One region of the Rhodoferax saidenbachensis genome, then DNA from elsewhere that is predicted to be linked to it. Evidence: predicted binding sites of a transcription regulator. Region 1 holds the regulator's gene; each other region holds the start of a gene.

Region 1 (7,913 bases):
GAAACGGCACAAACTTCTCGAAGGCAAACCGGCGCAGCGATCCGGGCGCGATGTTGCAGGCGATCTGCGCCGCTTCAATCGCAATCGTGCCGCTGCCGCAGCAAGGGTCGTACAGCGGCAGCAGATCGTCGTCGCCATCGGCCCAACCGCTTGCGGCAATCATCGCGGCAGCCAGGGTTTCCTTCAGCGGCGCATCGCCCTTGTCCTCGCGCCAGCCGCGCTTGAACAACGGTTCGCCCGAGGTGTCGATGTACAGCGAACAACTGTCCGTGGTCAGGTGGGCGTAGATGCGCACATCGGGCCATTGGGTGTTCACATCCGGACGCACGCCGTTGGCCTTGTCACGGAAGCGGTCGCACACGGCGTCCTTGATCTTGAGCGCGGCGAAGTTCAGGCTGGTCAGCGGGCTGTGCTGCGACGTGACTTCGACCTTGATACTTTGCTTGGGTGTGAACCAGATTTCCCACGCCACCTCACTGGCAGCGCGGTACAGGTCTTGTTCGTTGCGGTACTCGGTATAGGAGAGCTGCACCAGCACACGCTGCGCCAGGCGGCTGTGCAGATTGAGCAGCATCGCGTCGCGCCAGGAGCCGCGCGCCAGCACACCACCACGGCGTGTCAGCAGGTCTTCGCCCATCAGGCCGGTGGCGGCGTGCACCTCGGCGGCCAACAGCTCCTCGACACCAGCGGCGCAAGGTAAAAAGAGTTGGAGTTGCATCAGAGTGCCTTACGTAAAGAGGCGGGGGCGATCTTCAGCCCCTCGCGGTATTTGGCCACGGTGCGGCGGGCACATTCAATGCCCTGCTCCTTGAGCATCTCGGAAATCTGGTTGTCACTCAAGGGCTTCTTGGTGCTCTCGGACGCGATGAACTGCTTGATCAGCGCACGCACTGCGGTGCTGGACGCATTGCCACCGGATTCGGTACCCAGGCCGGAACCAAAGAAATACTTGAGTTCAAACGTGCCAAACGGTGTGGCCATGTATTTGGCCGTGGTCACGCGGCTGATGGTGGACTCGTGCAGGCCCAGCTCATCCGCGATCTCGCGCAGCACCAGCGGGCGCATGGCGAGTTCGCCGTGGGTGAAAAAGCTTTTTTGCCGCTCCACAATGGCGGTGCTGACGCGCAGGATGGTGTCAAAACGCTGCTGGATGTTCTTGATAAACCAACGCGCCTCCTGCAAGCGTTGCTGCAAGGCGGCGTGGCTGGCGCTGTCCTTGCCGCCGCGGTGGTTGCGCAGCACATTGGCGTAAATGTCATGCACCTTGAGGCGCGGCATCACGTCGGGGTTCAGCTGCACGCGGAACTTGGGTGTCATGCCGCCGTTGGTTTTGCCGACCTGCATGACCAGCACGTCGGGCACCACGATGTTGCGCTCCACATCCACAAAACGGCGCCCGGGCTTGGGCTCCAGCCGCGCGATCAGCGCAATCGCTTCACGTGTCAGCGCATCGCTGCTGCCGCACAGCTGCACCAGCCGCTTGATGTCGCGCCGCGCCAGCAGGTCCATGGGTTGACCACAGATGCGCAAACTCACCTGCAGCAGCTCGCGGCGTGGAGCGTCCAGAGACGCGTTCGTCAGCAGGGCCTGGAGTTGCAAGCGCAGGCATTCGCCAAGGTTGCGTGCGCCCACGCCCACGGGCTCCAGGCTGTGCAGCAGGCCCAGGGCCACGGTGAAGTGGTGCACCAGGTCTTCGACCTGTTCTTCGTCCTCCGTGCCGGCCAGCCCGCGCGCCAGATCTTCCAGCGGGTCTTCCAGATAACCGTCGTCGTTGAGCGACTCGATCAGGAAACGCAGAGCCGCACTATCGGCCGTACCTAGGCGCAGCGCCAGCGCCTGGCGGTGCAGATGGGCCTGCAGGCTTTCCTGCGTACGTGCCAGCTCGGTGGCGTCCTTGTCTTCACCATCGCCCAGGTTGTTGGTACGGGCCTTGGCGTCCACGCCCCATTCACCATCGTCGTGCGCCGTTTCGGTCGTACCATCGCCTTCCCAGTTCGGCCCGTCGTCAGCCGACAGGGGCGTGGCTTCATCGTCGTTTTTGGTCTCAGACCCGGTGGATGTTGCGTAATCAGCTATTGAATTAGGAGCAAATTCCATCTCCCGATCGCCTTCACTGACCGGCGTGTCGGCCTGACCGAGGCCAAACTCCTCACGTTCCGCGCGCTCTTCCGAAAGTTCGAGAAACGGGTTTTCGTCGAGCATCTGCTCCACTTCCTGGCTCAATTCGAGCGTGGACAACTGCAGCAACCGGATGGATTGCTGGAGTTGAGGAGTGAGCGCCAGGTGTTGCGAGACGCGTAGGGACAGCCCCTGTTTCATCACATTTTGAAGTGTTCGCCCAGATACACGCGACGCACATCGGCGTTGTTCACGATCTCGGAAGGCGTGCCCTGCGCCAGCACGTGGCCATCGCTGATGATGTAGGCGTGGTCGCAGATACCCAGGGTTTCGCGCACGTTGTGGTCGGTGATCAACACACCAATGCCGCGGGCCTTGAGGAAGTTGATGATGCGCTGGATCTCGATCACCGCAATCGGGTCGATACCGGCAAACGGTTCGTCCAGCAGGATAAAGCGCGGCCGCGTGGCCAGCGCGCGGGCAATTTCCACACGGCGGCGCTCGCCGCCGGACAGGGCCAGCGCAGGCGACTCGCGCAGATGCTCCACACGCAGCTCCTGCAGCAATGACGTCAGTCGCGATTCGATCTCTGCGCTTTTCAGCGGCTCGCCCGCATCGTCACGCTGCAGTTCCAGCACGGCACGCACGTTGTCTTCGACATTGAGCTTGCGGAATATCGAAGCCTCTTGCGGCAGGTAACCCAGCCCCAGGCGCGCACGGCGGTGGATGGGCATGTGTTCGATGGAATGGCCATCGATGGTGATGTCACCGGCGCTGGCCCGCAGCAGGCCCACGATCATGTAAAACGAAGTGGTCTTGCCCGCACCATTCGGGCCCAGCAGGCCCACGACCTCACCGGTACGCACCGCCAGCGACACGTCCTTGACGACCTGGCGCTTGCCATATGACTTTTGCAGGTGGCGCGCCTCCAGCCGACCCGTGCCGGTATCGGCGGCTGTATCTATCGCCGCATCTGCATCGGGTGGGGCGCTCACTGGGTCGCTCCGCCCAGCGTGGTGGTGGAGCGCAATACAGGCGCCGGCCCGGCAGGCGCAGGTGATGCCGCAGCGCCACTCTCGGGCTTGGGGGTCAGCATGGCGCGCACACGGCCGCCGGGTGCACCTGCCACGCCTTTGTTGGCGTTGCCATCCACGGTAAACATGTCGGTCAGGTTGTTGTAGACGATGACGCCGCCCGTAATTTCATCTCCCAGCGCGCTGCCGCGAAAACGCCGCAGTTGGGCTTTTTTGGCGAACTTGACGGTGTCCGCCTTACCGTCGTATTCGATGGTTTCGCCTTCGCCTTCAATGAATTCGTCCAGTGCTTCGCGTTTTTGCCTAAAAAAGGCGGGCGTGGCCGTGGAACCGGTGACCAGGCCAAACTGGTAACCATCCGGGTCTTGGCGCACCTCGACCTGGGCCCCGCGGATCACGATGGTGCCTTTGGTCAGAACCACGCGACCGGTAAAGACGCTGACCTGCTTCACATCGTCGTAACGCAGCGCATCGGCCTCGATGTTCATGGGTTTATCACGGTCGGCTTTTTCGGCCAGCGCCGGGCCGGCAGAGCCCGCAAAGGCAGCCACCATCAACAGGGAAAAATAGGGGATTTTCATAAAGGCACGAAACTTGCTCGAAAAACGCTTCGGCCATTGTACCGAGCGCATCGCAGGTTCCAGCCCCAGCAGTGAAATAAGGCACGGCCGCGTTGGGCCGCCCATTTGGGAGGTGGCGCTCCGCCAGAGAGGTGGCGCGAGCCTCGATCAGCCGTCGGCGTTGATTTTGGTGATTAGCTCTTGCAACACGCCGGCCGCGCGGTCGTTGTCCACCTGGCAGGTGCCCGCGTTGTCGTGGCCACCGCCGCCGTAGGTCAGCATCAGGTCACCAATGCGGGTCTTGGAGCTGCGGTTGGTGATGGACTTGCCGGTCGCAAACACGGTGTTCTGTTTCTGCACGCCCCACAACACGTGGATGGAGATATTGGTCTCGGGAAACATCGCGTAAACCATGAAACGGTTCACCGCAAAAATGGTTTCCTCGTTACGCAGGTCCAGCACCAGCAGATTGCCGTGTACGGTGGAACAGCGTTCAATCTGGTCCCGCGCCCGCGCAGTGTGGTCGAAATACAGGTCAACCCGCTCGATCACATCGGGCAGCTGCAGGATCTCGTCAATGGTGTGGTCGTGGCAGTATTGGATGAGGTCCATCATCAACTGGTAGTTGCTGACGCGGAACTCGCGGAAGCGGCCCAAACCGGTGCGTGAATCCATCAGGAAATTGAGCAGCACCCAGTCGGTGGGCTCCAGGATTTCTTCACGGCTGAACTGGGCCGAATCACCCTTATCCACAGCATCCATCATGTCGTGGAAAGACGCAGGGAAAGCCGCAGCACCGCCGTAGTGGTCAAACACCACGCGTGCAGCAGACGCTACGTCGGGGTGGATGATGTGGTTGGGGCGCTCGCCGGTATTGCGCACCGCTTCGGACGCGTGGTGGTCAAACGCCAGATGCACGCCGGGCACATACGGCAGGTTGGTGGTGATGTCGCGGTCGGACACCTCCACCTTGCCATCCTGCATGTCCTTGGGGTGGACGAACTTGATGTCGTCGATCAGTTCCAGCTCATTGAGCAGCACGGCGCACACCAGACCGTCAAAATCACTGCGGGTAACGAGCCTGAATTTCTGGTGTGGCATGGGGCGGTCTCCTGGGCCGGGGTTGCTGGTAAAACCATTCTAGCCCCGCCCCGAGACACTTCGTTACATTTCCCGCGCGAGATGGGCGGAAGTCGTTGTGAATTCTTCTCAGCGCCCTGCACGCACATCCGCCACCAGCGACTCCACGACCAGCAGCGCACGCTCCATGCTGCGGGCAATCGAGCCATCGGTGTAGAAGCGCCCCGCCACGCCCAGGGCGGGAACGCCCTCGACCTTGTAGGCGTTTTGCAACTGGGTGGCGCGGCTGACCTTGCTGACCACGGTGAACGAGTTGAACTGCTCCATGAACTTGGCTTTGTCCACGCCTTGTTTGGCAATCCATTCAGCGATCTGTTCGCCGCGCGTCAGGTTGATTTTTTCTGCATGGATGGCAGCAAACACCTTGGCATGCAGCGTGTCGACCAGCCCCATGGCTTCGAGCGTGTAGTACAGCCGTTGTTGCGGGGCAAAGCTGTCATTGAAGGCCACGGGTACGCGGCGGAACGCCACGTCCTTGGGCAGCTTCTTGATCCATGCCGCTAGCGTGGGCTCAAACGCATTGCAATGCGGGCAGCTGTACCAGAAGAACTCCACCACTTCGACCTTGCCGGCCGGGGCTTCCACCGCAGCGCGTGGGTCCAGCACCATGTAGTCGGTGCCCGGCTGGGGTTTGGCGGCCTGTGCCTGTGCCAGAGAAGGCAACAGGGCCGATGCGGTCATGGCAGCACCTGCGGCGGCCTGGGAAAATTCACGACGTTTCATATGCAACAACTCCAATAAGGCCCGTGTGACAAACAAGCCGGGCAAAAGTTCCGGGGCTTAGCGCCTGTTCATTTCCTATTTGGGTACGCGGACCAGGGCCGTCTCCAGCCCGGCCTTGTCCAGCTTTTCCTTGGAACGGTCCGCGTCTTCCTTCTTGTCGAAAGGCCCGGAGCGCACACGGAACACGATGCGTCCCGATTGCTCGCGCTCGGAAATCTTGGTCTCAATGCCGCTGAGCGACAGCTTGGCCCGGTGCGCCTCGGCATCTTCTGCCGTACGGAAGGCACCGACCTGCACAAAATAAACAAACGGCTCGGCACCGCCGGCAGCCATCTTGGATTTGGCTAGGTCTCCCAGCGGGTCTGCCGATACGGCAGGCTTCACTTCGCCCTTGCTATCTGCTTTGTTGTCCGGCTTGGCATCGGCTTTGGGCTCTGCCTTGGCTTCGGGTTTGGCCGGTTTGGCTGCAGACGCAGCGGTCGCAGGAGTGGTCGGCACCACCGCAGGAGAGGTCTTGGCCGGGTTCTTGCCGTACAGCGGTGCGTTGGGATCCCAGTCCTTGTTTTTCTTGGCTTCGGCCTCGTCCTGGTCACTGGACCGGCTCTGGCTCTTGTTCATGAAAGGCACAGGGACCTTGGTGACGTAAACCGCCACGGCCAACGCACCGGCCAGCCCCACCACCACACCAATAATGAAACCCAGAATGGTTCCGCCACGTTCAAACTTCATATGTTTCCTTTTCACCGGTTGGGGCCAGCGCTATTGCTGCGCAATTAGCCTAGCCCCAAGGTCTCACATCTTTTGCGGGGCACTCACACCCAGCACCGCCAAGCCATTGTGCAATACCTGCGCCGTCGCGGCCACCAGGGCCAGGCGCGCCAACTTCACGGCTTCGTCATCCACTAGGATGCGTTCGGCGTCGTAGTAGCTGTGGTAACTGGCGGCCAGTTCACGCAGGTAGAAGGTCACATCGTGCGGCGCATTGTCGGCCGCCGCGGCGATCAGCATCTCGGGGTACTTGGCCAGCAGCAGCATCAGGGCCTGGGCTTGCGGGCTTTGCAGAGCCGAAAGGTCCACCGCCTTGAGGCTGGCCACATCGCCACCCCAGGTGGCCAGCACGGAGCAGATGCGTGCGTGCGCGTACTGCACGTAGTAGACCGGGTTGTCGTTGTTCTTGGCCACGGCCAGGTCGACGTCAAAGGTGTACTCGGTGTCGGGCTTGCGGGACAGCAGGAAGAAGCGCACCGCATCCTTGCTGGTCCACTCGATCAAATCACGCAGCGTCACATAGCTACCCGCGCGCTTGCTGATCTTGACCTCTTCACCACCCTTGACCACCCGCACCATGGTGTGCAGCACATAGTCGGGGTAGCCCTGGGGAATGCCCACGCCCGCCGCCTGCAGGCCGGCGCGCACGCGCGCAATGGTGCCGTGGTGGTCGGTGCCCTGGATGTTCACCACCTTGGTGAAGCCGCGTTCCCATTTGGCGATGTGGTACGCCACATCGGGCACAAAGTAGGTGTAGCTGCCGTCCTGCTTGCGCATCACGCGGTCTTTGTCGTCACCGTAATCGGTGGACTTGAGCCACAGCGCGCCGTCGAGTTCATAGGTCTTGCCAGCAGCTTGCAGGCGCTTCACGGCGTCGTCCACACGGCCGCTGGTGTAGAGGCTGCTTTCCAGGTAGTAGTTGTCAAACTGGACCGAGAACGCCTTCAAATCCAGATCCTGCTCGTGGCGCAGGTAGGCCACGGCGAACTGGCGCATGCCGTCCAGGTCGTTGATGTCGCCGCTGGCGGTGAACTCACGGTCGTCGGACTTGACGGTCTTGCCGGCCAGGAAGTCAGCAGCAATGTCGGCGATGTAGTCGCCGTTGTAGGCCGCAGCCTTCTCACCGCTGGGCCACTGCGCGTCGCCGGGCTTGAAGCCTTGGGCGCGCAGGTGGGTGCTGCTGGCCAGGGTGTTGATCTGCACACCCGCGTCGTTGTAATAGAACTCGCGGTACACATCCCAGCCCTGGGTTTCCAGCAGATTACAGATCGCATCGCCCAGCGCGGCCTGGCGGCCGTGGCCCACGTGCAGCGGGCCGGTGGGGTTGGCCGAGACAAACTCGACCAGCACGCGCTGGCCGTTGGACGGTTGATGGCCAAACTCTGCGGCCTGCCCCAATACCTCGCGCACGATCTCCTGCTTGGCAGCGGGCTTCAGACGGATGTTGATAAAGCCAGGGCCGGCGATTTCCACCGCGTCGACCCAGGTGGCATAGGCGGGGTGGGCCAACAGGGCATCGCGCAGTTGCTCGGCCAATTGGCGGGGGTTGAGCTTGAGGGGCTTGGCCAGT
Region 2 (7,913 bases), 210 kb from region 1:
AGCGCCCACCAGCAGCAGACTGTGCCCACCTGCGGCGGCAATCTCCAGCGCCCGTTTGGCTGCGGCCTGGCCTTTCACGTCGGCCATGTCTGCACTGGCCGCACGCAGGACCGGTGCCAGGGCTGACATCTGGGCCCAGCCGTCATCGGCTTCTTCGGCGTCGGGTGGCAACACATTCGCTCCGCCTTCCGGCGCAAAGTGGCGCACAACGTCCAGCAGATGCCTGGCCCGGTAAACCTGTGCACCCGGCACCAGGGCCGCTTCTTCCGCACTACCAGGCGGCAGTACCAGTTTGGCCCCGACTGTGCCCATATGCAAGGCCAAAGCCGTCGCCAGTGCACCACGAACGGGCCGCAACTCCCCGGACAGTGACAACTCACCCGCAAACTCATACCCGGCGAGTTTGGCGCCGTCGATCTGGCCACTGGCCGCCAATATGCCCAGAGCGATGGGTAAATCCAGGCGGCCAGAATCTTTGGGCAAATCGGCCGGCGCCAGATTCACGGTAATACGCTTGGTTAAAGGGAACTCAAGCTGTGAGTTCTGGATGGCACAGCGCACCCGCTCGCGCGCCTCCTTGACCTCTACATCGGCCAGACCCACCAGCGTGAAGCTGGGTAACCCGTTCGCGAGATGGACTTCCACGGTGACCTGGGTGGCCTCCAGGCCCAGCAGGGCACGGCTTTGCACCAAAGATAAGCTCATACACCAATCCTCCCAAAACAGTGCGCAATATCCCGGTGCATCCGATCTGGCCGCACCAATGGCGTGCATGCTGGTTATTTATACAGTTATCTTAACGCATGTCATCTGAAAAGGGTGCACACCAACGCAACAGATTTTCAAAGTCTGGTTGGCACGCCTCCTGCTTAGAACATAGGTCTCCCGATCCCTGGAGCAGCAGACTATCCAGGTCCGGTGTCTGCAATCAACCGTTTAGAAGCTGAGGTGAACACATGAAACTAGTGACGGCCATCATCAAACCGTTCAAGCTCGATGAGGTGCGCGAAGCCTTGTCGGGTATTGGTGTGCAAGGCATTACCGTCACCGAAGTCAAAGGCTTCGGTCGTCAAAAAGGCCATACAGAGCTGTACCGCGGTGCGGAATACGTGGTCGACTTTTTGCCCAAGGTAAAAATCGAAGCCGCCATTGACGACGCTCTCGTGGAACGTGTCATCGAAGCGATTGAAGGTGCTGCACGCACCGGCAAGATCGGCGACGGAAAAATCTTCGTCTACAACCTGGAACAGGTTGTGCGCATTCGTACCGGCGAAACCGGCAAAGAAGCGCTGTAACCAGAAAGAGAGCAACAACATGAAAAAACTGCTTGTATCCCTGGCCTTGGGCCTGAGCCTGATTGGCGCGGGAAGCTTTGCGATGGCGCAAACCGCCGCCGCTCCCGCTGCTGAAGCCCCTGCTGCTGCAGCGCCCGCCGCTGAAACCAAACCCGCTGACGCGGCTGCCCCTGCTGCCGCTCCCGCTGCTGCAGCGGCCGCTGCGCCAGCCGCCGCTCCCGCACCGGTTCCCAACAAGGGCGACACCGCCTGGATGGCAACCGCGACCGCCCTGGTTCTGTTCATGACCATCCCCGGTCTGGCCCTGTTCTACGGTGGCCTGGTGCGCAGCAAGAATATGCTGTCGGTCCTGATGCAGGTCTTCGTTGTCACGTCGCTGATCTATGTGCTGTGGGCCGTTTACGGTTACACGCTGGCATTTGGTGGTGACGGCGCCTTCTTCGGCACGCTGGACAAACTCTTCCTCAAAGGTATCACCCCTGACTCCATCGCTGCAACGTTCAGCAAGGGTGTGGTTATCCCCGAGCTGAGCTTTGTTGCCTTCCAGGCCACGTTTGCTGCTATCACCTGTGCCCTGATCGTGGGTGCATTTGCCGAGCGCATCAAGTTCTCCGCCGTGCTGGCTTTCAGCGTGTTGTGGTTCACTTTCAGCTACCTGCCCATGGCACACATGGTCTGGTACTGGGCCGGCCCTGACGCGATCACTGACGCAGCTTCTCTGGAAAAAGTGGTGGGCGCTGCCGGTTACCTGTGGGCCAAGGGCGCACTGGACTTCGCTGGTGGTACCGTCGTGCACATCAACGCCGCTGTGGCCGGTTTGGTCGGTGCCTACGTGGTTGGCAAGCGCATTGGTTACGGCAAGGAACCCATGGCCCCTCACAGCCTGACACTGACCATGGTCGGTGCTGCCATGCTGTGGTTCGGCTGGTTCGGTTTCAACGCTGGCTCCAATCTGGAAGCCAATGGCCTGGCTGCCCTGGCTTTCATCAACACCATGCTGGCGACCGCTGCGGCGACCCTGGCCTGGATCACCGGTGAAGCGCTGACCCGTGGCAAGGCTTCCATGCTCGGCGCAGCGTCTGGTGCTGTGGCCGGTCTGGTTGCCATTACACCTGCTTGCGGTTTTGTGGGCCCCATGGGCGCCATCATCATCGGCCTGGTTGGCGGTTTCGCCTGCCTGTGGGGTGTCAACGGTCTGAAGAAACTGCTGGGTGCAGACGACTCTCTGGATGTGTTTGGTGTGCACGGCGTGGGCGGTATCGTCGGCGCCCTGCTGACCGGTGTGTTTGCAGCGCCATCGCTGGGGGGCACTGGCGTGTACGACTATGTGGCCAACGCAGTGGGTGCTGAGTACTCCATCGCCAGCCAGGTCTGGATTCAAGCGCAAGGCGTTCTGGTCACCATCGTGCTGTCGGGTGTGGTGTCGTTCATCGCCTTCAAGCTGGTGGACCTGACCATCGGCCTGCGTGTTAGCGAAGAAGACGAGCGCGAAGGCCTGGACATCACGTCCCACGGCGAAACCGCTTACAACCGCTAAGCGACTGACAGACTTGTATTTAGTGAGATAGCGAGACAGTCTCCTTTCTTCTTGAGACTTCGGCCCGGCAGAACTTCGGTTCTCCCGGGCCGTTTTTTTGCCCGAACCGGGCGCACCATTTTTCGCCGGACCGTCCCAAGTTCTGAACCGCTTGGCGGTCAGCCCCGCCAGCGAAAAATTAGCCCCCTTGGGGGTCATAATTTGGCCCATGCAAAACGATCTGACCCTGCGCTCCAATGAACTGTGGTGCGAAATCAAACCTGAACTTGGCGGCTGCATAGCCGGCCTGTGGCTGGGCGATGTGCCGGTGCTGCGCTCCACCCGCGCACAAGACCTGCACTCGGTGCGCCAGTCGGGCAGCTACCCGCTGGTGCCGTTCTCCAACCGCATTGGCCACGGCCAGCTGCAATGGGCTGGCACCAGCCATCCGCTGGTAAAAAATTTTGAGCCCGAGGCCCATGCCATCCATGGCATCGGCTGGGAGCGGCCCTGGGAGGTGCTGGAGTCCAGCGCCCAGTTCGCCATGCTCTCGTTTGAACACAAGGCCGACACGGCTTGGCCGTTTGACTTCGACAGCTCCCAGGTCTTCAAGATCAGCGACAACGCGCTGGAGATGACTCTCAGCATCACCAACCAGTCCCAGGTCTCCGCGCCCGTGGGGTTGGGGTGGCACCCGTACTTTGCCAAGCACCCGGGCAGCCGCGTCGCGTTCGCCGCCACCGGCCGCTGGGAGATGGGTACCGACAAGCTGCCCACCCACCACGCCGCCCACACCGGGCTGGACAACGACTGCGCTACGCTGACGGTGGACCACTGTTTTGACGGCTGGAACGGCACGCTTCGGCTGGAAGACTCCGTGCTGCGCACGGAGGTCACATCAGCCCTGAGCCGTATCGTGGTGTTCACCACGCCCGAGCGCGACAACATCGCCATCGAACCGGTCAGCCACATCAACAACGCGCTGAACCTGATGGCCCAGACCAGCGCCTCTGCCGAGTCCCTGGGTGTGGTCATCCTGCAGCCCGGTGACACCTATTCCTGCGCCATGCGCATCCAGGTGGAGCGCGCGGTATGAGCTGGCAGCAGTTGGGTGCGCAAACGTTCGAGCTGGGTGAGTCGCCGTTCTGGCATCCGCACGAGCAAACCCTGTACTGGGTCGATATCCCTGGCAAAAAAATCCTGCGTGCCAATGTCTATATGGGCACTGTGCAGGCATGGGACATGCCCAGCGAACCCGGCTGCATTGCACCCGCCGCCAGCGGCGGGTTGGTGATTGCGCTGCGCCATGGTGTCTTCCGTGCACGCGAGTGGGGCGGGGCGCTGGAGCACGTGGTCACGCTGCCGTATGACACCGCCACCGTGCGTGCCAACGACGGCAAATGCGACGCCTTGGGCCGCTTCTGGGTTGGCACAATTGACGAACCCAAGGCCAGCCACGCGGCGGCGCTGTTCTCTATTGACTGCCGCAGCGGCACACCTGTGGTCGCGCGCCAGGCCGGTGACGCACTCACCGCCAACGGCCTGGCCTGGAGCCCGGACAACCGCACGCTCTACTGGGCCGACACGCCGAATCACGTCGTGCACGCCTGGGACTACGACCTGGCTGGCAACACCCTGTCTGCACATCGCGCCTTTCAGCAGTGCGCACCCAAACCTGCGGGTTGGAGCTTTGACAACACCGCCTATGCCGGTCGCCCCGATGGTGCGGCCGTGGATGTGCAAGGCAACTACTACACCGCCATGTTCGAAGGCCGTCGCCTTTGCAAGTTCGCACCCGATGGCCGCTTGCTCGCAGAGATCGCCACCCCTGCGCAGTGCCCCACCATGCCTTGCTTGGGCGGCGAAGACTTGAAGACCCTGTACCTCACCACCGCGCGCCATGGCCGCAGCGCTGAAGAGTTGGACCGTTTCCCCCCATCGGGTGGCGTGTTTTCCATGCGCGTGGACGTGCCCGGCCTGCCGGTGAATTTCTTCGTGGACTAGGGCCTGTTCACACTAATTTCCCGAGTGCGAACGGGGTGCAAACAGTGCCAATCTAGGCGCGCGACGACGCCCAGACCGGGTGTCTGGGCTAGGAGTGCAACAACGAGTGGCACTGTTTGCACCCCGTTCCCTTCGGGTTGCGGCCAAAACTGCCATGCGCGGCGTTGCGAAGCCTTGCCGGGGGGATACCCCGGCTGCGTTTCGCGCCTTGCGCATGGCCTTTTTGATCCGCAACGCATCTGGGGAAATTAGTGTGAACAGGCCCTAGTTTCCAGAATTTTTTGGCGCTTGGCGTTTCAAAAAATTCACGCAGCCTGCGTGCACCGACCCTTACCATCGCTGCATGCTGTCCCCACCCGGATTCGATACCGCCTTGCGCCATGCCACCGACCAGGTGCAGGCCGCAGTCGCGGCGTGCACGCCACTGTGTATTCGCGGGGGCCGCAGCAAAGACTTTTATGTGGGCCAGTCACAGGGCCAGGTGCTGGACACCACGGCCCTGCGAGGCATCCTGAGCTATGAGCCCAGCGAACTGGTCGTGACCGTGGCAGCTGGCACGCCGCTGGCCGAGCTCGAAGCGGTGTTGGCAGAAAAAGGCCAGTGCCTGCCTTTTGAGCCACCGCACTTCACGTGGTCGCAGCCGAACAGAGCGACCCCCGCGGAGCCCTTGGGCGAGCGTTTCACAAATAGTGGCATTGCCACCGGGAGCGCAGCGACGATCGGTGGCATGGTCGCCAGTGGCCTGGCGGGTCCCGCGCGCGCCAGCGTGGGCGGTGTGCGTGACTATGTGTTGGGCCTGAAATTGCTCAACGGCCGCGCCGAACACCTGACATTCGGCGGCCAGGTCATGAAGAATGTGGCGGGGTACGACGTCTCGCGCCTGATGGTCGGCGCTTTAGGCACGCTGGGGCTGATCACCGAGGTTTCACTGAAAGTGTTGCCGCGTGCGCCGGCCGAGGCCACGCTGGTGTTTGCGCTGGACCAGACCACTGCGCTGGAGCACTTGCACCGCTGGGGCGGCCAGCCGCTGCCACTCAATGCCAGCCGCTGGGAACCGGTGGCGCAGGGCGCGGGCCAATTGTGGGTGCGCCTGCGCGGTGCCATCGCTGCGGTGGAAGCGGCCTGCCAGACCTTGCTGCGGGATGTGCCGGGTGAACGTGTGGCTCCATCGGATGCGGCATCCGGCTGGGAGCAGTGCCGCAACCAGATAGCGCCTTTTTTCCAGCGCCCAACAGATGACAGCCTGGCGCTGTGGCGTCTGAGCGTGGCGCAGACTGCGCCGGTCATGAACTTGCCCTGGGCGCCGCTGGTCGAGTGGCATGGTGGCCTGCGCTGGTTGTGGGCGCCCGCTGATGCTGCCGTGCAGCTGCAGTCGGCAGCCTTGGCTGCACGCGGAAACGCTACTGTTTTTGTAGCTGCTCGCGCACATTCCACAGGGGCTACAGGCCAATTTGGCACTGAAAATCCAGTGCAGGCGGTGATTGCGCAGCGCCTCAAGGCGGCGTTTGACCCGCACGGCATCTTCAATCCAAGTCTGACTTCTGATGCAAACCACGCTCGCGCCTGAGTACCAAGGTACCCCCGATGGCCTCGCCGCCGAGGCGATCTTGCGCAAGTGTGTGCACTGCGGGTTTTGCACCGCCACCTGCCCCACGTACCAGTTGCTGGGCGACGAACTGGATGGCCCGCGCGGGCGCATCTACCTGATGAAGCAGGTGCTCGAAGGCGAGACACCCACGCGCGCCACGCAGATGCACCTGGACCGCTGCCTGACCTGCCGCAACTGCGAAACGACCTGTCCCTCGGGTGTGGACTACGGCCACCTGGTCGACATCGGCCGCAAGCTGGTGGACGCCAAGGTGCAGCGCCCGGCCAGCGAAAACGTGGTGCGCTGGGCGCTGAAAGAAGGCCTGACGTCCAAACTCTTTGCGCCTGCCATGCAGTTGGGGCAACTGGTGCGTCCGCTGCTGCCGCAGGCCCTGAAAAACAAGGTGCCAGCGCGCCAGGACGCGGGCACCTGGCCCACCCGCAGCCACGCGCGCAAGGTGCTGATGTTGGGCGGCTGTGTGCAGCCGTCCATGTCGCCCAATATCAATGCCGCCACCGCGCGTGTGCTCGATGCGGCGGGCATCCAGACTGTGCTGGCCGCGCAGGCCGGTTGCTGCGGCGCCGTCAAATTCCACCTCAACGACCAGGAGGGCGGCCTGGCCCAGATGCGCAACAACATCGATGCATGGTGGCCGCAGGTGGAAGCCGGTGCGGTGGAGTGCATTGTCATGAACGCCTCGGGCTGCGGCGTCACGGTCAAGGAATACGGACACCTGTTGCAGGGTGACCCGGCCTATGCCGACAAGGCGCAGCGCATCAGCGCGCTGACACGTGATCTGAGCGAGTTGCTGCCCCTGCTGGTGCCGCTGCTCAAAGACAAGGTGGCGCTCCCCGCAGACGCCCCGCAGGAAACCATCGCCTTCCACCCGCCCTGCACCTTGCAGCACGGACAAAAAATCAAGGGAGTGGTGGAACTACATCTCGCGGAGCTGGGGTTGAACCTTTGCACCAGCAACAACGAAGCCCATCTGTGCTGCGGCTCAGCCGGTACCTACAGCGTGCTGCAACCCGAACTGTCCACCCGTCTGCGCGACCGCAAGCTGGGCCATCTGGAGGCCTTGCAGCCTGCAGTGATCGTGTCGGCCAATATCGGTTGTATTACCCACCTGCAAAGCGGCACCGATACACCGGTGCGGCATTGGGTGGAGTTGCTGGATGCCGCCCTGACGGGTAGTTGACCCCGCAGCTTCAGGCGGCCAGCGCTGCCTCAATATCCTTGGACAGACTGGCAGGTGTGTCCGTCGGCGCATAGCGCTTCAATACGCTGCCATCCTTGCCGATCAGGAACTTGGTGAAGTTCCACTTGATGGCCTTGGTGCCCAGCAGGCCCGGGGCCTCCTTGGTCAGCCACTGGTACAGCGGGTGGGCGCCGCCACCGTTGACATCGATCTTGGCCATCATGGGAAAACTCACACCGTAGTTGAGTTGGCAGAATTCGGAGATCTCATCGTTGCTGCCCTTGTCCTGTGCGCCAAACTGGTTGCAGGGAA
Region 3 (7,913 bases), 600 kb from region 1:
GCCGAGAGCAGCTCACACGGCCAGTACCGGCACGGGTGTGCCACCGGGCCCCATTCGTCCCACTGCGCTGCAAAGCCGTCCGCCGCCGCAGGGGCAGAGGGAAAACTGGAAGATGTATCAGTAGCAGCCATGGTCAACTCCTTTTGCACCGTGCAAGGTCCAGAACCAAGTTGAATACTAGGAAATGGAACTGCCCTCCACCATCGGCCAAATGGCCGACGTGTTGTAGGAAAGAAGGAGGTTTTTTACAAAGCTTTTCTCAAACCGCTTTGTAAGTGAACGCCAACTGGTCTGGTCCGGCTTTTATGCCTTAGGGGAGGTCCCGCGAGCTTGGCCCCGGTTCCCGGTTGCAATCCCTGTCAGGGTGTGGCTTTTTGGCTCGTCGAGCTTTCTATGAACTGGGCCAGTTCAGCCGACCAGTCGGCGGACTCGGGTTGCAGTTCCTGCAAGGACGCAATCTCGACGCCGGCGTCCGCCAGCATCTTTTCAGACGCCCCATTCACGCGCTCCTGGTGCTCCTTCTTGTCCAGATAGACCACGCGTTTGATACCGACCTGGATGATGGACTGCACACACTTGGGGCAGGGGTACTGGGTGGCATAGATGGTCGAACCATGCAACGGCAGCGTTGTGCAGTTGAGGATGGCGTTCTGCTCGGCATGGACGATGTAGCTGTGGCGCGAGTTCAGCGGGTCGCTGTCGTCGTCCTGCCAGTAGTGCTCGTCATTGTCATCACAGCCGCGCGGCAGGCCGTTGTAGCCCACGCCGGAAATCTTGTTATCCGGGCTGACGATACAGGCCCCGTTGCGCTTGCGCGCGTCCTTGGAGCGGCCGGACGCCAACAGCGCCACGCCCATGAACATCGAATGCCAGTGGAGCAGGGGAAGGTTTTTCATGGATGGGCGGGTTCAGGCGGGGGACATTTGCTTTATCAATCGGTCGTCCCCCAAGCCTATCACTCCTGCCGGATGGACACCAAAGCCCGCGGGCCGTGCGTGGGGCGGCCACGCCGTTCCAGCAGGACCGACGCCGCAAACACAAACAGACCAATGAACGACAGGAAGGCGCCCACATAACCGGTGGCGGCATAACCGTAGCCAAAGGCAATGGCCAGACCGCCCAGCCAGGCGCCCAGGGCATTGGCGATGTTGAAGGCCGAGTGCATGGACGCGGCCGCCAGTGTCTGGCCATCTGCCGCCACATCCATGAGCCGCGTCTGGATGGCCGGGCCGGCGGCAAAGGTGCAACCGATCAGGAACACGGACGTGCACAACATCCAGGGCGTGGCAGCGGTGAGGCTGAACAGCGTCATCACCACGATGTTGAAGACCAGCATGCCGCCTATGGTGCCCATGAGCGCGATGTCGGCCAGCTTGGAGCCCACCACATTGCCCACATTCATGCCGATGCCGAACAGGACCATGATCACCGGGATCATGCCCACCGGCATGTGCGCCACTTCGGTCGCCGTGCTGGCGATGTAGGAGAAGATGGAAAACATGCCGCCAAAACCGGTCGCGGCGAGCGTGAGTGTCAGCAGCACCTGCGGATGGGTGAAAGCCACCAGTTCCCGCACCACGCTGGCGCCCACGGCGGGTTTGTCGCGTGGCAGGTAGATCCAGATGAGCGTCACGGTCAGCACGCTGATCAGTCCTACGGCCAGGAACATGACGCGCCAGCTGAGGTACTGGCCAAACAGCGCCATGACCGGTGTGCCGACCAGCGTCGCACCGGTCAGCCCCAGCATCACGTAGCCGACGGTGCGCGCCCGCATATCCAATGGAACCAGCGACGCGGCCACCAGCGCAGAGACGCCAAAGTAAGCGCCGTGCGGCAGACCCGACAAAAAGCGCAACACGATGAAGCTCAGAAAATCCGGCGCAACTGCGCTCGCCAGATTGCCGACGGTGAAAACCGCCATGAGGATCAGAAGCAGCGTGCGGCGCGAGGACTTGGCGCCCGCAATGGCAATCAGCGGTGCGCCTACGACCACGCCCAGTGCATAGGCGCTGATGACATAACCGGCCTGCGGGGTGGTGACGGCAAAAGTGCTTGCCACATCCGGCAGCAGGCCCATGATGGCAAATTCACCGGTACCGATGGCGAAGCCGCCGCAGGCCAGCGCCAGAATCACCAAAACAATCTGTATCCGTGTCAACGGGCTGGCCTCTTGGGCCTCTTTCACCGCTTCTGTCGCAATCATGGTTTCCTTGGGGGGCGGTGCGTCGCACCTTTGTGTTGAGCGGGGAGCCGTGGTTTGGCGTCATCCCGTGGATGGCCAGAACTATAAGGGATTACCCTATAACCCTTCGTAGCAATGCTATGAAATCAGGAGCTTCTTGCGCAGTACCTGTAAGGGTTAGCGCCCTAAATCGCTTGGGAAATGACGGTGCGCTCGATCAGGCGGTCGTCGCCCAGCACGATCAGCGAGAACAGCAACTCGTCCAGGTTGGACGCCAGCGCCGTTTTGCGCGCCAGCAAGGGCGTGGCTTTGGGGTTGATGATGACAAAGTCGGCCTCGCAGCCGGGCAGCAGGTTGCCCACCACACCGTCCAGCCCCAGCGCGCGCGCACCGCCCGCCGTGTGTTGCCACCAGAGGTGCTGGGGCGAGAGCGACAGGCCGGGCTTGGTCTGCCCTTCCCGGCCCACGTAGTAGGCGGCCAGCATGGTGTGGAACGGGCTGAACGAGGTACCACCACCGACATCGCTGGCCAGGCCGTAACCAAAACCAATGCGGTCTGCGCCTTCGTAGTCAAAAAAACCGCTGCCCAGAAACAGATTGCTGGTCGGGCTGATGGCGGCCACCGCGCCGGTGTCGCGCATCAACGCGCGGTCAGCGTCGTCAAAGTGGATGCAGTGGGCATAGATGGCGCGCTTGCGCATCAGGCCAAAGTCGTCGTAGGTGGCGAGATATGAACGGGATGCAGGGAACAGTTCACGCGCCCAGGTGATTTCGTCCTTGTTCTCGGCCACGTGGCTCTGGATCCACACATCGGCGTATTGCCGGGCCAGTTCGCCCGCGCCGCGCAGCTGCGCGTCGGTGCTGGTCGGTGCAAAGCGCGGGGTGATGGCGTAGCCCAGACGGTCCTTGCCGTGCCATCGCTGGATCAGTGCCTCGGTGTCGCGCAGGCTTTGCTCGGTACCGCTCACGGCGCCCTGCCCCTGGTTCAGCAGATCGGCCGGGGCGTGGCGGTCCATCAGGCACAGACCGGTGATCAGGCGCAGGCGCTGGGCCTGCGCTTCGGTGAAGAGCGCGTTGACCGATTCGGTGTGCGAGGTGGCAAAGGTGAGCGCCGTGGTGACGCCGTTGCGAAGCAATTCCGCTATAAAAAATGCAGCTGCCTGCGCACTGTATTCGGGGGCTGCAAAGCGTTTTTCTTCTGGAAATGTGTAGTTCTCCAGCCATGGCAGCAAACCGGGTGCGGGTGAACCGATCACATTGGTCTGTGGGTAGTGGATATGCAGGTCGATGAAACCGGGCGCGATGATGCGCCCCGGCAGATGCTCCACCACTAGCTGCGGGTAGCTATCTTTAAGTGCGCGCCAGGCGCCAATGGCCTGCACCACCTGCACGCCCTGGGCATTGGGGCCGACGACCAGCAGGCCGTCTTCTTCAAACAGGGCTTGCGGCGAGGCTGCGTGAGGCCCCGCGCTGTGCGGGGCAAACCAGAGAAGGGAGGCGCGGTAGGCTTTCATAGGTTGCAAGCTTAAACCGGCCGCCCCGCCCGGCTATATGGCGTGGCGAATAAGCCTTATCGACGCATGCAAGATCAGCGACTCAGTTTGCCTTGCACACCCGCCACCAGCCAGTTCATGTTCAGAATCTTGTCGTCGCTCAGGGTCTGGCCCTTGGCGATGACTTCGTGGCCTTCGTTGTCCAGCACGGCTGCGATGGCATGGAAGGGATGCAGCTTGCCCGCGGCAATATCCTTCTGGCGCTGCAGCACTTCGGCCTGCACGGTCTTGGGGGTCTTGCTGCCAAAGTCGCCGACGCGGATCATCCCTTCCTTGACACCACCCCACACGCCCGCGCTCTTCCAGGTGCCGGCCAGCACGGCCTTGGCACGCGCTGTGTAGTAGGCACCCCACTCGTGGGTGACGGCGATGATCTGGGCATCGGGCGCGATCTTGCGCATGTCGGAGTGGTAGGCCACGGCCATCTTGCCGCGCTCCTGGGCAGCCGCCATCACGGCGGTGGAGCCAGTGTGGAAGGCGATCACGTCCACGTTCTGGTTGAACAGGGTCATGGCCGCATCACGCTCGCGCGGCGGATTGAACCATTCGCCCAGCCACACCACCTTGACTTCGGCCTTGGGGTTGACCGAACGCAACCCCAGCGTGAAGGCATTGATGCCCTGCAACACTTCGGGGATCGGGAAACCCGCCACGTAACCGGCCAGATTGGTTTGGGTCATGCGGCCCGCGGCGATACCGGCCAGGTAACGGCCTTCGTAATAACGCGCGTTGGACACGGCCACATTGGGTGCGGTCTTGTAGCCGGTGACGGACTCGAACTTGACGTCCGGGAACTCCTGCGCCACTTTGAGCGTGGGTTCCATATAACCAAAGCTGGGCGTGAAGATCAGCTTGTTGCCCTGGCGCGCCAGATCGCGGATCACGCGCTCGGCATCGGGCCCTTCGGCCACGTTTTCGACAAAGCTGGTTTGCACCTGTTTGCCCAAAGCGGCTTCCACCGCCTTGCGGCCTTCGTCGTGCTGGTGCACCCAGCCGGCGTCGGACAAGGGCGCGACATAGACAAAACCGATCTTCAACGGCTCTGCCTTGACAGCATCTTTGGATTGGGAAAAAGCACCGCTAGGTGCCAGCGAAAAAGCGCAGGCCGCCACGAACGTGGCTGCGAGGTTTTTGTACATGGTAGTCCTCTACATGGCTCCGAAACACAAAAGGCAAGGCCCGCCGGAGCAGCGGGCCTTGGACGTATTTTAACCGGCGTGCTTCTGCAACAAACGGAATGCTGTCGCACACCGGTATTTCTGGCACAGCTCTTGCAATCCCATCTTGGATACAAGATTGGACCCAACAATGGTGCAAAACATTACCCAGAAGGCCGGAGCGCCCCAGGCCTGGATAGAACATATTGAACCGCCACTGGCTGGCAGTGCCAGTGGCCCGCTGGCCGGGCTGCGCTTTGCCATCAAGGACAACATCGACGCGTTCGGTTGGCCCACGACTGCGGCCTGCAAGGAGTTTGCCTACCTGCCCAAGGCACACGCCAGCGTGGTGCAGAAGCTGCTCGATTCTGGTGCGACGCTGGTCGGCAAAACCAACCTGGACCAGTTTGCCTGTGGTCTCAACGGCACACGCTCGCCCTACGGCGCGGTGCCCAACGCTTTCAACCCCGACTATGTCTCCGGCGGCTCCAGCGCAGGCTCGGCCTATGTGGTGGCCAACGGTGAGGTGGACTTTTCATTGGGCACCGACACCGCAGGCTCCGGGCGCGTACCGGCGGGCCTGAACAACATCGTTGGTATCAAACCCAGCAAGGGACTGTTGAGCACACGCGGCGTGGTGCCAGCGGCGCAGAGCGTGGACTGTGTCTCCATCTTCGCGCGCACGGTGGATGTGGCTGCGCGTGTGTTGCAGGCAGCCATGGGGCCAGATGTACAAGACCCGTATTCGCGCACCTTGCAACTGGCCAGCCAACCCTTTGGCAAAAGCTTCCGTTTTGGTGTGCCGTCCACACTGGAGTTTTTTGGCGATACCGCCGCAGAAGCCGCTTTCGCACAGGCGCTGGAGAGACTCACCGCCATGGGTGGTGTGGCCGTCTCCATTGACTACACACCGTTGGCCCAGGCCGCTGCACTGTTGTATGAAAGCGCACTGGTAGCAGAGCGCTACGCCGCCATCCGCCCGTTCTTCGATGCCCATGAAAACAAGGTGATGGAGCCGGTGCGCAGCATCATTGCCCGGGGACGCGACTTCAGCGCCGCCGACCTGTGCACTGCGCAGGCGCAATTGCGCGCCTATGGCCAGCAGGCTGCAGCCATGTGGGGCGGCATCGACGTGCTGCTGGTGCCCACCGCACCCACGCACTACACCATTGCCGCCATGCTGGCCAACCCAGTGGTGCTGAACCGCAACCTGGGGGCCTACACCAACTTTGTGAACCTGCTGGACTACGCCGCCATCTCCGTCCCCAGCAGCATCCGGCCCGACGGCCTGCCGTTTGGCATCACCTTCATCGGCCCGTGCGGCAGTGACTGGCAACTGGCCGAATTAGGCCAGCGCTACCACCATGCCAGCGGCATGCTGCAAGGCGCGTTGCAATTGCCTCTGCCTGCACCTGAACCCATCGCTGGCCTGGCGGACAGTGGCTCGCGCATGAAGGTCGCCGTGGTCGGCGCACACCTCTCAGGCATGCCGCTCAACGGACAGTTGACCGAGCGCGATGGCCGCCTGCTACAGGCCTCCACGACGTCTGCCAATTACCGCCTCTACGCCCTGCCCGGCACCGTGCCACCCAAACCCGGCCTGCGCCGCGTTGCCGCGGGTGGCGCTGCCATCGCACTCGAAGTGTGGGACATGCCACAGGCACAGATAGGCAGCTTTCTGGCGCTGATTCCGCAGCCGCTGGGCCTGGGCAATGTGGAACTGGCCGACGGCACCTGGGTCACCGGCTTCATTTGCGAAGGCCATGCCCTCGAAGCCGCCCAGGACGTCAGCGAACACGGCGGCTGGCGCGCCTACGTGGCATCGCGCAAACCCAATTGATTTCAAACACCCAAACCCCTTAACCCTGAACTGGAACCACCATGACCCGACAAGAAGCCCCCACCTCCGAGATCACCACCGGAGCCACGCGTCGCAGCCTGCTCAAGCACGGCGCAGCGGCACTCGGTGTGCTGGCCGCACCCGCCATCGTGCGCGCCCAGAGTGGCCTCAAGATTCGCATCGGCTACTGGCCCGTCGCAGCCGGTTTGCCCTTCTTTGCGGCGGTGGAGAAAGGCTACTTCAAAGAAGCCGGCCTGGACGTGGAGGCGCTCAAGTTCGCCGGTGCGCAGCAGGTGATGGAGGCCATGCTGGCCGGCCGCAGCGACGGCAGCGCCAACGGCACCGGCTCGGGCAACCTGGGCGTGGGTGAACTGGCGTCGCCCGGTCTGTTCAAGATCATCGCCACCAACCCGAGCAATGCCAAATACGTGCTCGATGAGTTTCTGGTGCCCAAGGACAGCCCGGTCAAAAGCATTGCCGAACTCAAAGGCAAACGCGTGGCCTCCGGCCCCGGCATCCAGAACAAGGTACTCGCCACGGTGGTCCTGGAACGCGCAGGCGCTACCGGCGCCACCGTGATGGAGTTGCCCATTGGCCAACACGTCGCCGCGCTGGCCGCAGGCCAGGTGGACGCCGTGTACACGCTGGAGCCCACGGGCACGGTAGGCCGCCTCAACGGCACCACGCGCATGCTCGAAGCGGGCGTGATTGCCAAGTACATCCTGGGCGATGCGCTGGCCCCATGGCACGGCGGCTCGGCCACGCTGACCACCGAGTTCATCAAGAAATACCCGGCAGAGGCCAAGAAATACATCGCCGCCTACGCCAAGGGCATCGAGCTGGTGCGCAGCAAACCCGACGAAGCACGCCAGTACCTCAAGGGCTACACCGCGATCGAAGGCCCGCTCACGGGTGAAGTGCCACTGGCCTCGTACATGCTCTACAACGAGTTCAAACCGGCCGACATTGCTGCGTTCCAGAAGTTCTTTGACCTGTTCACCGAAAAAGGCGTGTTCGAGAAGAAGCTCGACGTGGCCTCCATGTTGTTCAAAGGCTAAGCGATGGCTGACGCATCCACCCCCGTTGCCACCAAACCCTGGGCCGCAGGTGACGCGGCGCCTGCGGCCACCGCGGCACCCAAGCGCATTAACTGGGGGCGCCTGCTGCCCTTTATCGGCCCG
Region 4 (7,913 bases), 960 kb from region 1:
AAACAGATGCCGGGGGGGGTGCAGGGTTTTTCAAGCCTGCTATTTTGCCGCAGTCGCTGTGGGCATGCGGCCCAACTCACGCCGCAGGCCGGCAATGTCGCTCTCATTGCGGCTGATGTTGGCCTTGAGTTCTGCAACACGGTCCAGGTACTTCTGGTGGTTGCGCGCTTCGGGGCCCAGTTTTTCAGGCTCACCGTTGTTGTATTCCTTTTGCAGCTCCAGCTGGCGCGCCTCTGCCTTCTTGAGCTCCGACTCCAGAATCAGGCGGGCATCGGAATCCTTGGCACGCTGGTCATTCGCATCCACGCGCTGTCCGGGCTGGCCGGTCTGGCTGGCAGACGCAACACGTGTGGCACCCGGCTTCTGGGCCTGGACAACCGTTACGTTACCACCCGAAACCAGCTTGCAATGCTTGGCCTGGGCTTCTGGAACCGTGTTGGTGTACTCATTGCCACAGCGGTAGATGCGCTCTTGCGCCATGGCGCTGTTCGCCAACAGACAAGTTGCCAAGGGAATCAAAAAAATGGGTTTCATGCAATGTTCACGCAAACCTGCGCAAGGTGGTTGGTTCAGTATGCGCCAAAAAAGTCAAAAAACAAAAGTCCCACACCAAGCCAAGGGTTTCGAGGTGTAAAGCACGCCAGAGGTTCCCCAAAAGAAAAGGACGGCATGCGCCGTCCTTTTCATCTCTGTCACATGCGCTGCCGCAGGGGCAGCGAATATTACAGGGAGAAGTACATGTCGAACTCGGCAGGGTGCACCGACATGCGCATGCGGGTGACTTCGGTCATCTTCAGCTCGATGTAGGCGTCAATCATGCTGTCAGTGAACACACCGCCCTTGGTCAGGAACGCACGGTCTTTGTCCAGGCATTCCAGCGCCTGGTCCAGGCTGTGGCATACGGTGGGGATCAACTTGTCTTCTTCTGGAGGCAAATGGTACAGATCCTTGGAGGCGGCTTCGCCAGGATGGATCTTGTTTTCCACGCCATCCAGACCGGCCATCAACAGGGCAGCAAAGCCCAGGTAAGGGTTCATCAGTGGATCGGGGAAGCGGGCTTCCACACGACGGCCTTTGGGGTTTGCCACAAAAGGAATACGGATGGAGGCAGAACGGTTCTTGGCGGAGTACGCCAGTTTCACCGGTGCTTCGAAGTGAGGAACCAGACGCTTGTAGCTGTTGGTGCCGGGGTTGGTGATGGCATTCAGGGCACGCGCGTGCTTGATGATGCCGCCGATGTAGTACAGCGCGAAGTCCGACAGACCTGCATAGCCGTCGCCAGCAAACAGGTTCTTGCCATCTTTCCACACGGACTGGTGCACGTGCATGCCGGAACCGTTGTCACCGTGGTAAGGCTTGGGCATGAACGTGGCGGTCTTGCCGTAGGCATTGGCCACGTTGTGCACCACGTACTTTTGCAGCATGGTCCAGTCAGCGCGTTCCACCAGCGTGGAGAAGCGGGTACCGATTTCGTTTTGGCCAGCGCCCGCCACTTCGTGGTGGAACACTTCAACCGGGATGCCCAGGGATTCGAGGATCAGGGACATCTCGGCGCGCATGTCTTGCGTGCTGTCGACAGGAGGCACGGGGAAATAGCCGCCCTTGACGGTGGGGCGGTGGCCACGGTTGCCGCCTTCGAGCTTGGCACCGGTGTTCCAGGGTGCTTCGTACTCATCGATTTCGTAGAAGGTGTTGTTGGATTCTGTGCTCCAGCGAACGCCGTCGAAGATGAAGAATTCTGGCTCGGGACCGAAGTAGGCGGTATCACCAATACCGGAAGCCTTCAGGTAGGCTTCAGCGCGCTTGGCGATGGAACGTGGGTCGCGGTCGTAGGACTTGCCGTCAGTTGGCTCCACCACATCACAGTTCATGATGATGGTGGTTTCTTCGAAGAAGGGGTCGATGTTGGCCGTGTTGGGATCGGGCATCAACAACATGTCGGAAGCCTCAATGCCTTTCCAGCCAGCGATGGAAGAACCGTCGAATGCGTGGCCGGAAGTGAACTTGTCTTCGTCGAAATGCGAAACAGGCACGGTGGTGTGCTGCTGCTTGCCACGGGTATCGGTGAAACGGAAATCAACAAACTTGACTTCGTTTTCTTTCACCATCTTCATCACGTCAGCGACGGTCTTGGCCATCAAATACTCCTATTTGCAAAAAATGCACACGGTTGTTAAAAAGTTTGCCCTGTCCACAATGCAGCTTTTGTGCCAAAAATCGCCCTGCAGACATTTTCACGAAAACGCGCTATTTTGCCCTGAGAACGTGCGCTTTTGAGAGTGCGGCTACGCAAAGAATACGCGCAGCCTCAGAGGCAACGAAACGAAATGCACCAAAATTGAAACCCACCTGAATGCACGAAATTGGTGCAATATCAGGAACGCACCAATTCAGGGCCAAGCGAGGCCTGCAAGGCGACCAGCCCCTGGCGCAGAACACCATAGGCCTGCGCCACCTGCGCAGGCAAGCCCTTCACACCCAGCTCGATATGCCGACCATATTCAGGGTGGTCCACGCTGGGAAGACTGAACACTTTCACCGCATATTGGCGTTCAATCTCCTCCATGAGGGGCGTCAAGGTGGACTCCATGGCGCCGAACACGATCACGGATTGTTCTGCCCAAGCGCCGCGCGCAAACAGATGCGCGTAATGGGTGTCCAGCACCCACTCCACCATGGGCCAAGCCATCACCGGAAATCCCGGTACAAAGTAAACACGCCCCCCGCCTGCGCCCGTGCAGCTAAACCCGGGAATCTTGTTGTAAGGGTTGGGAATGATCTCTGCACCCACTGGAAACGTACCCATGTTCAGGCGGTGTAAATTGTCACTGCGATTGGGCTCGTAAGGCAGCCCCTGCTCACGCGCAATATCTGCCATGCGCTCCAGGATCAATGCCTGGGCCTGGGGGTGCAGGGCCAGTTCACGACCGAGCGCCTTGGCAGCGCACTGGCGCGTATGGTCATCCGGCGTAGCACCAATGCCGCCAAACGAAAACACCACGTCCCCGGAGGCAAACGCGCGCTGGAGCGTAGCGGTGATACGCTCGGGTGCGTCCCCCACGTAGTCGGCATACGCCACCTGCAAACCACGTGCGCCCAGCAACTCGATGGCTTTGGCCAGGTGTTTGTCGGCACGTTTGCCGGACAGTATTTCGTCACCGATGATGACCAGACCAAAATTCATGGCGCCTCCAGCGGCAAGGCGGGCGCAACTGGAGCCACCACCTCGGCGGCCTCCTCAACAACTTCCTGGGCGGCGCGTTGCGCACGCAGGTCACGCAAAGCCGCCAGGCAGTAGTGGGTGAACCACAGGGACGCAAAGGCAAACACCAGCGTGTAAATCCAGATTGCGAGGGGCAACAGAAAGACAAAAAATGCAGCGGCAAGCAGGGCACCCGAGGCCCACAGCAGACTGGGCGCCGCGCCCAGATACCCGGCAAACACCCCCATGCCTAACAGCCAGCCGCGGTGGCGGCGAAACAGTTCCTGCCGTTCTTCGGCAGACGCATGTGCAGCCAGCGCATCAAACGCCAGCACACGGTAGGTCAGCCAGCCCCAGATCAGCGGCGGCAACACCAGAATCAATGGCGGCACCCACCACAGCGGGACCGACACCACCAGCGCCACCAGCGCTGCCACCGTGGAGCCCACCGACCAGACGAGACTGCGCAGGAAAGACGCGCCCTGCTTTTGCTCCAGATCCGGAAAGCGGCGCCGCGCCACCAGGTTCACCATCACGGGCGTCATCAGCAAGGCCACCACGAGCAGGGACAACACCACGATCAAGGGCGTGACACCAAACACCACGATCAATGGCACCAGCACCATCTTGAGTTGGCCCACACCCATGCTCTGCAGCCATTCCAAGGCCTGGTTCAGCAGCGAAAAGGATTCCAGTGCCATGCGCACCTGGTCCATGGCCGCATCCCAGAAAAAGTAACCCAGCCCGGCCGTCAGCGAGATCATCAGAACCAGTGGCAACAGGGACAACAGGATGATGCGGGGGCGCAGGCAGTAGGCCACCGCGCGCCAGAAGGAATCGAGCAGAAGATGCATGGCGCTAGTGTAGTGTTGCACGCGCGCCCGATTTCAGGCGCGCTGCCACAGGCGCTTGAGGCCCAGCCACTGCTGCGCCCAGAAACCGCGCCCGTAATCCACGCCCTCCTCCACCTGATCGCGCACCCCCGTGGGGTCGTAGCGCAACGCAAAATCGGCCGTGCCAAACAACATGTCCCACCACGGCAGCAACACGCCGAAGTTGGCACCGCGTCGGTCTGCCTCCACGCTGTGGTGTAGGCGGTGAAAACGCGGGCTGACCCACAGGCGCTCTCCCACCGTGCCAAACCACAGGCGCAAATTGGCATGCTGCAGGTTTTCACACAGTTGGGTAAAGGCCACCACGGCCACAAACTGTCCCGGCGCAATGCCGATGAGTTGGGCTGCGACGGCCACCAGTGCGTCGCGTATCAGGTCGTCGAGCAGGTGGTTGCGGTTGTCGCTCCACAGCGTCATCTGGCGCTGCGAATGGTGCAGCGCATGCAACTGCCACCACCATGAGAATCCGTGCTGTGCGCGGTGTATCCAGTAGTTGAGAAAGTCAAACACCACCAGGTACATCAGCCAGGACACCCAGGCCAGGTCGGTCACGCCGGGCCAGACATCGTCCAGATGAAACGTAGGCAGACCGGCCACGCGGCCCCAGCCAAACATGGCGTCAAACAGTGGATCGATCAGGAAAAACAACGCCACGCGGAACACACCCAGGCGCTGGATCAGCGTGTACAGAATATCCGTGCGGATGGCGACGCGGTCAGTCACCGGCTCCACCGGGCGCCAACGCTGCAATGGCACGATCACCAGCAGCATGACGGCGAGCTGGATCAGCCCAACCAGAAACCAGCCGGTGGCGTCATACCCATTTTCCAGAAAACCGGCCAAGCCGGTGGCAAACATCAGCGGCTGCACCAGCGCTTCAAACAACCAGGTCTGCAGTTGCGCAAAGCCTTCCACCATGCCATTGATGAGCCCGCTCAAGCCTAGCCTCCGTGCGCGGCGATCCAGTCCTTGTAGGCCGGATGGTTGCGCAGTGTGTCAAAACAAAAACCCTTGGCCTTGAGCCCGACGATCAGCGGCTCCAGCACGGCGGGCGCCCAGGGGTCCTTGCGGGACCAGATGCCCAGATGCGCCATCAGGATGTCACCCTTGCGGATATCGCGCAGCGCCTTTTGCAGCAGCATCTCGTTGCTGTATTTCTCGCTTGGCAGTTCGTCCCCCAGAAAACCGGCCGGCGCCCAGCCCACATGCGCATACCCGCAAGACTCGGCCACTGCCAACAGCCGCGGAGAGGTCTTGCCGCTGGGTGCGCGAAACAGGGGCAGGCTTTTTTTGCCGGTGAAGTCTTCGATGCGGCGGGCGGCACGCTCAATCTGTTCGCAGTATTTGGCGGCGTCCCAGGTGAACTCGCGGCCCTCCAACGCGCCTGCGGTGGGCTGCATGCGAAAGCTGGGCTTCACGCCCGGCAAGTCACCGCGCCAGACCACGTGGTCGTAGGTGTGGGAGGCAAATTCGTGCCCGTCGGCCGCCACGGACCGCCACCAGCTGCCCCAGGCATTGCCCAGACTGCCATCGGCCACCTTGGTACGTTCATTGGCCACGAAGAAGGTGACACGCACTTGCTGGCGTTTGAGGACTTCGGCCATCATGGGGGCCACTTCCATGTGCCCGGTGTCCAGTGTCAGGTACACCGGGTTTTCACAGGCATTTGTGCCTGCAGCCCCCGCAGCACTTGCGCAAGCAGCTACTAAAAAAGTAGCAATTTGCAGCGCAGCACGGTGCATGTCAGCGCGGGGCGTGGTCTTGGGTCCAGACTCCATGCGGTGATTTTCCTACAGTTATTTGTCGCACCAGTTGGCGCGTTCCCGTGTCGATCACGCTGAGTTTTTTGGCCCAGCGCGAGGCCACGTACAGGTAGCGGCCGTCGCTGGACAGGTCCATGCAGTCCGGGCCGCCGGGCACGGCAAACTGGTCCACCACGGTCATGGTCTGGGTGTCGATCTTGCTGATGGTGTTGGCCACGCGGTTACTCACAAACACGTGGCGCTTGTCTCCCGCGCTGCGAAAGGCATGCGCCCCGGCGCCGGTGGGAATGGTCTTGACCCAGCGGGGCTTGGCACCACTCACGTCATACACCTCCACGCCCGTACCCCCGGTGAGGCCCAGCAGGATGAATTTGTCATCCGCTGTGCCGAACACGTCAGCCGGCAGCGAGCCTGTGGAACCGCGCCATTGCAGGGTCTGGGTCTTGAGGTCAATCATCACCAGTTCGTCACTCTCCTGCATGGTGGCGTAGACCGTGGTGCTCTTGCTGTTGATCCAGAGGTGGCTGGGCGTCTTGCCGGTGGCGATGCGTTTGGCCAGGGTCAGTTCCTTGCCATCCCAGCGGTAAATGTCCACGTGGTTGAGCCGGTTGCCGGCGATCACCAGCCACTGCATGTCGGGTGAAAAGCGCAGTTGGTAGGGGTCCAGAATGCCGCGTACGGTACGCTGCACCGCACCCGTCCTGGGTTCCAGGAACAGCAGCGAGTCACCCAGCGCGTTGGCCACGATCACGGACTTGCCGTCGGGCGTGGGGTACAGGTGGTGCGGCTCCTTGCCGGTGGGGATGCGCCGCAGCTCGGTCCAAGTTTCCGGGTCCACCACGCTGATGCTGGCTTCGAGCGAATTCAGTACAAAGATGGGGGCAGCGGGAGGGGGGGGAGATGCCACTGGCGTCTGGGCACCACTGGCCAAAGCCAGGGACGCCACACACAGGGCCAAAAGTCGTTTCAGAAGGGTCACAGGAGGGCGTCGCTTTGCAAGTGGCCGCCAGTGTAGCGGCCGGGCCCTGCTTTTCTGCCTGCTTTACAGGCAGTTACGCCGAAATTTGCGCCAGATCAGCCGCTGTCAACCATTTCCACTGCCCTGGGGCCAGATCGTCGGGCAAGCGCAGACCGCCTATCTGCGAGCGGTGCAGGCCTTCGACCCGGTTGCTCACGGCAGCGACCATGCGTTTGACCTGGTGGTATTTGCCCTCGGTCAGCGTCAGGCGCAGGTGGAATTCGCCCACCGCTTCGCAGGCTGCAGCGCGTACCGGCTTGGGGTCGTCGTCCAGTACCACACCGCTGAGCAGCTTTTGCACCTGTTTGTCGTCCAGCGGATGCTTGACAGTCACTTCGTAGACCTTGGGGACATGGTGGCGCGGCGAACTCATGCGGTGGATGAACTTGCCGTCGTCGGTGAGCAGCAGCAGTCCGGTGGTGTCCTGGTCCAGCCGACCCACCGCCTGCACGCCCTGCACCGCCGCCTTTTGCGGGCGCAGGCGCAGCGGTGACGGCAGCAGTGTGTAGATGCTGGGGTAGGTGGACGGTTTTTGCGAACACTCGGTGGCCGTGGGCTTGTGCAGCATCAGGTAGGCGCGCTCGTAGTACGGCCAGTCCACGCCCTGGACCCGGAAACGCAGGCCTTCCGCTACAAATTCAGTAGCTGCTTGCGCACAGGTGACGGGGGCTAGAGGCTCATTTGGCATATAAACCTGCACCAAGCCCTGCTGGATGAGGCCGGCACACACGCGGCGTGTGCCAAAGCCCTGCGAATAGAGAATGTCCTGAAGTTGCATGGCCCGTAGTATCGCAGTGCCAGTGCAATCCGCTAGACTGCTGAGGCCTGTCTTCGATCCATGCAGGCTCTTAACCGATTTCACCAACAGAGACACCCTGCTATGTCAGATGATCTGGTTTTCAGTGACGAGCAAACCGAGCCCAGCCTGCGCAAAGTGAGCACACCCTGGCAGGTGATGGTGGTGGACGACGAACCCGCCGTGCATGAAGTCACCAAGCTGGTGATGGCGGGCTTCGAGATGGATGGCCGCACACTCG

The links. Region 1 encodes sigma-54, which starts transcription at its own class of promoters, with help from an activator protein. Its sites were predicted from a motif close to TGGCANGNAANCTGCTTT; they were not measured.
Region 2: the regulator sigma-54 is predicted to act here: its motif matches at 855-872, upstream of glnK (P-II family nitrogen regulator).
Region 3: the regulator sigma-54 is predicted to act here: its motif matches at 4,996-5,013, upstream of atzF (allophanate hydrolase).
Region 4: the regulator sigma-54 is predicted to act here: its motif matches at 2,196-2,213, upstream of glnA (type I glutamate--ammonia ligase).

Annotation. Positions count from the first base shown of each region.
Region 1 is NZ_CP019239.1:448,302-456,214, reverse strand. It holds gene RS694_RS02220 (THUMP domain-containing class I SAM-dependent RNA methyltransferase) at 1-721, opposite strand, end outside; gene rpoN (RNA polymerase factor sigma-54) at 718-2,319, opposite strand; gene lptB (LPS export ABC transporter ATP-binding protein) at 2,319-3,113, opposite strand; gene lptA (lipopolysaccharide transport periplasmic protein LptA) at 3,110-3,733, opposite strand; gene RS694_RS02200 (exopolyphosphatase) at 3,881-4,813, opposite strand; gene RS694_RS02195 (thiol:disulfide interchange protein DsbA/DsbL) at 4,922-5,575, opposite strand; gene RS694_RS02190 (SPOR domain-containing protein) at 5,651-6,304, opposite strand; gene argS (arginine--tRNA ligase) at 6,368-7,913, opposite strand, start outside.
Region 2 is NZ_CP019239.1:239,683-247,595, forward strand. It holds gene RS694_RS01170 (YifB family Mg chelatase-like AAA ATPase) at 1-705, opposite strand, end outside; gene glnK (P-II family nitrogen regulator) at 957-1,295, shown strand; gene RS694_RS01180 (ammonium transporter) at 1,315-2,832, shown strand; gene RS694_RS01185 (aldose 1-epimerase) at 3,041-3,907, shown strand; gene RS694_RS01190 (SMP-30/gluconolactonase/LRE family protein) at 3,904-4,815, shown strand; gene glcE (glycolate oxidase subunit GlcE) at 5,159-6,382, shown strand; gene glcF (glycolate oxidase subunit GlcF) at 6,360-7,601, shown strand; gene RS694_RS01205 (glutathione peroxidase) at 7,612-7,913, opposite strand, start outside.
Region 3 is NZ_CP019239.1:1,044,223-1,052,135, reverse strand. It holds gene RS694_RS05040 (hypothetical protein) at 1-131, opposite strand, end outside; gene RS694_RS05035 (deoxycytidylate deaminase) at 360-896, opposite strand; gene RS694_RS05030 (MFS transporter) at 956-2,203, opposite strand; gene guaD (guanine deaminase) at 2,368-3,696, opposite strand; gene RS694_RS05020 (BMP family ABC transporter substrate-binding protein) at 3,771-4,874, opposite strand; gene atzF (allophanate hydrolase) at 5,044-6,732, shown strand; gene RS694_RS05010 (ABC transporter substrate-binding protein) at 6,774-7,790, shown strand; gene RS694_RS05005 (ABC transporter permease) at 7,794-7,913, shown strand, end outside.
Region 4 is NZ_CP019239.1:1,408,365-1,416,277, reverse strand. It holds gene glnL (nitrogen regulation protein NR(II)) at 1-43, opposite strand, end outside; gene RS694_RS06775 (hypothetical protein) at 40-534, opposite strand; gene glnA (type I glutamate--ammonia ligase) at 723-2,138, opposite strand; gene RS694_RS06765 (competence/damage-inducible protein A) at 2,375-3,184, opposite strand; gene RS694_RS06760 (EI24 domain-containing protein) at 3,181-4,056, opposite strand; gene RS694_RS06755 (sterol desaturase family protein) at 4,090-5,013, opposite strand; gene RS694_RS06750 (polysaccharide deacetylase family protein) at 5,037-5,873, opposite strand; gene RS694_RS06745 (YncE family protein) at 5,839-6,837, opposite strand; gene RS694_RS06740 (16S rRNA pseudouridine(516) synthase) at 6,911-7,654, opposite strand; gene RS694_RS06735 (DUF3369 domain-containing protein) at 7,757-7,913, shown strand, end outside.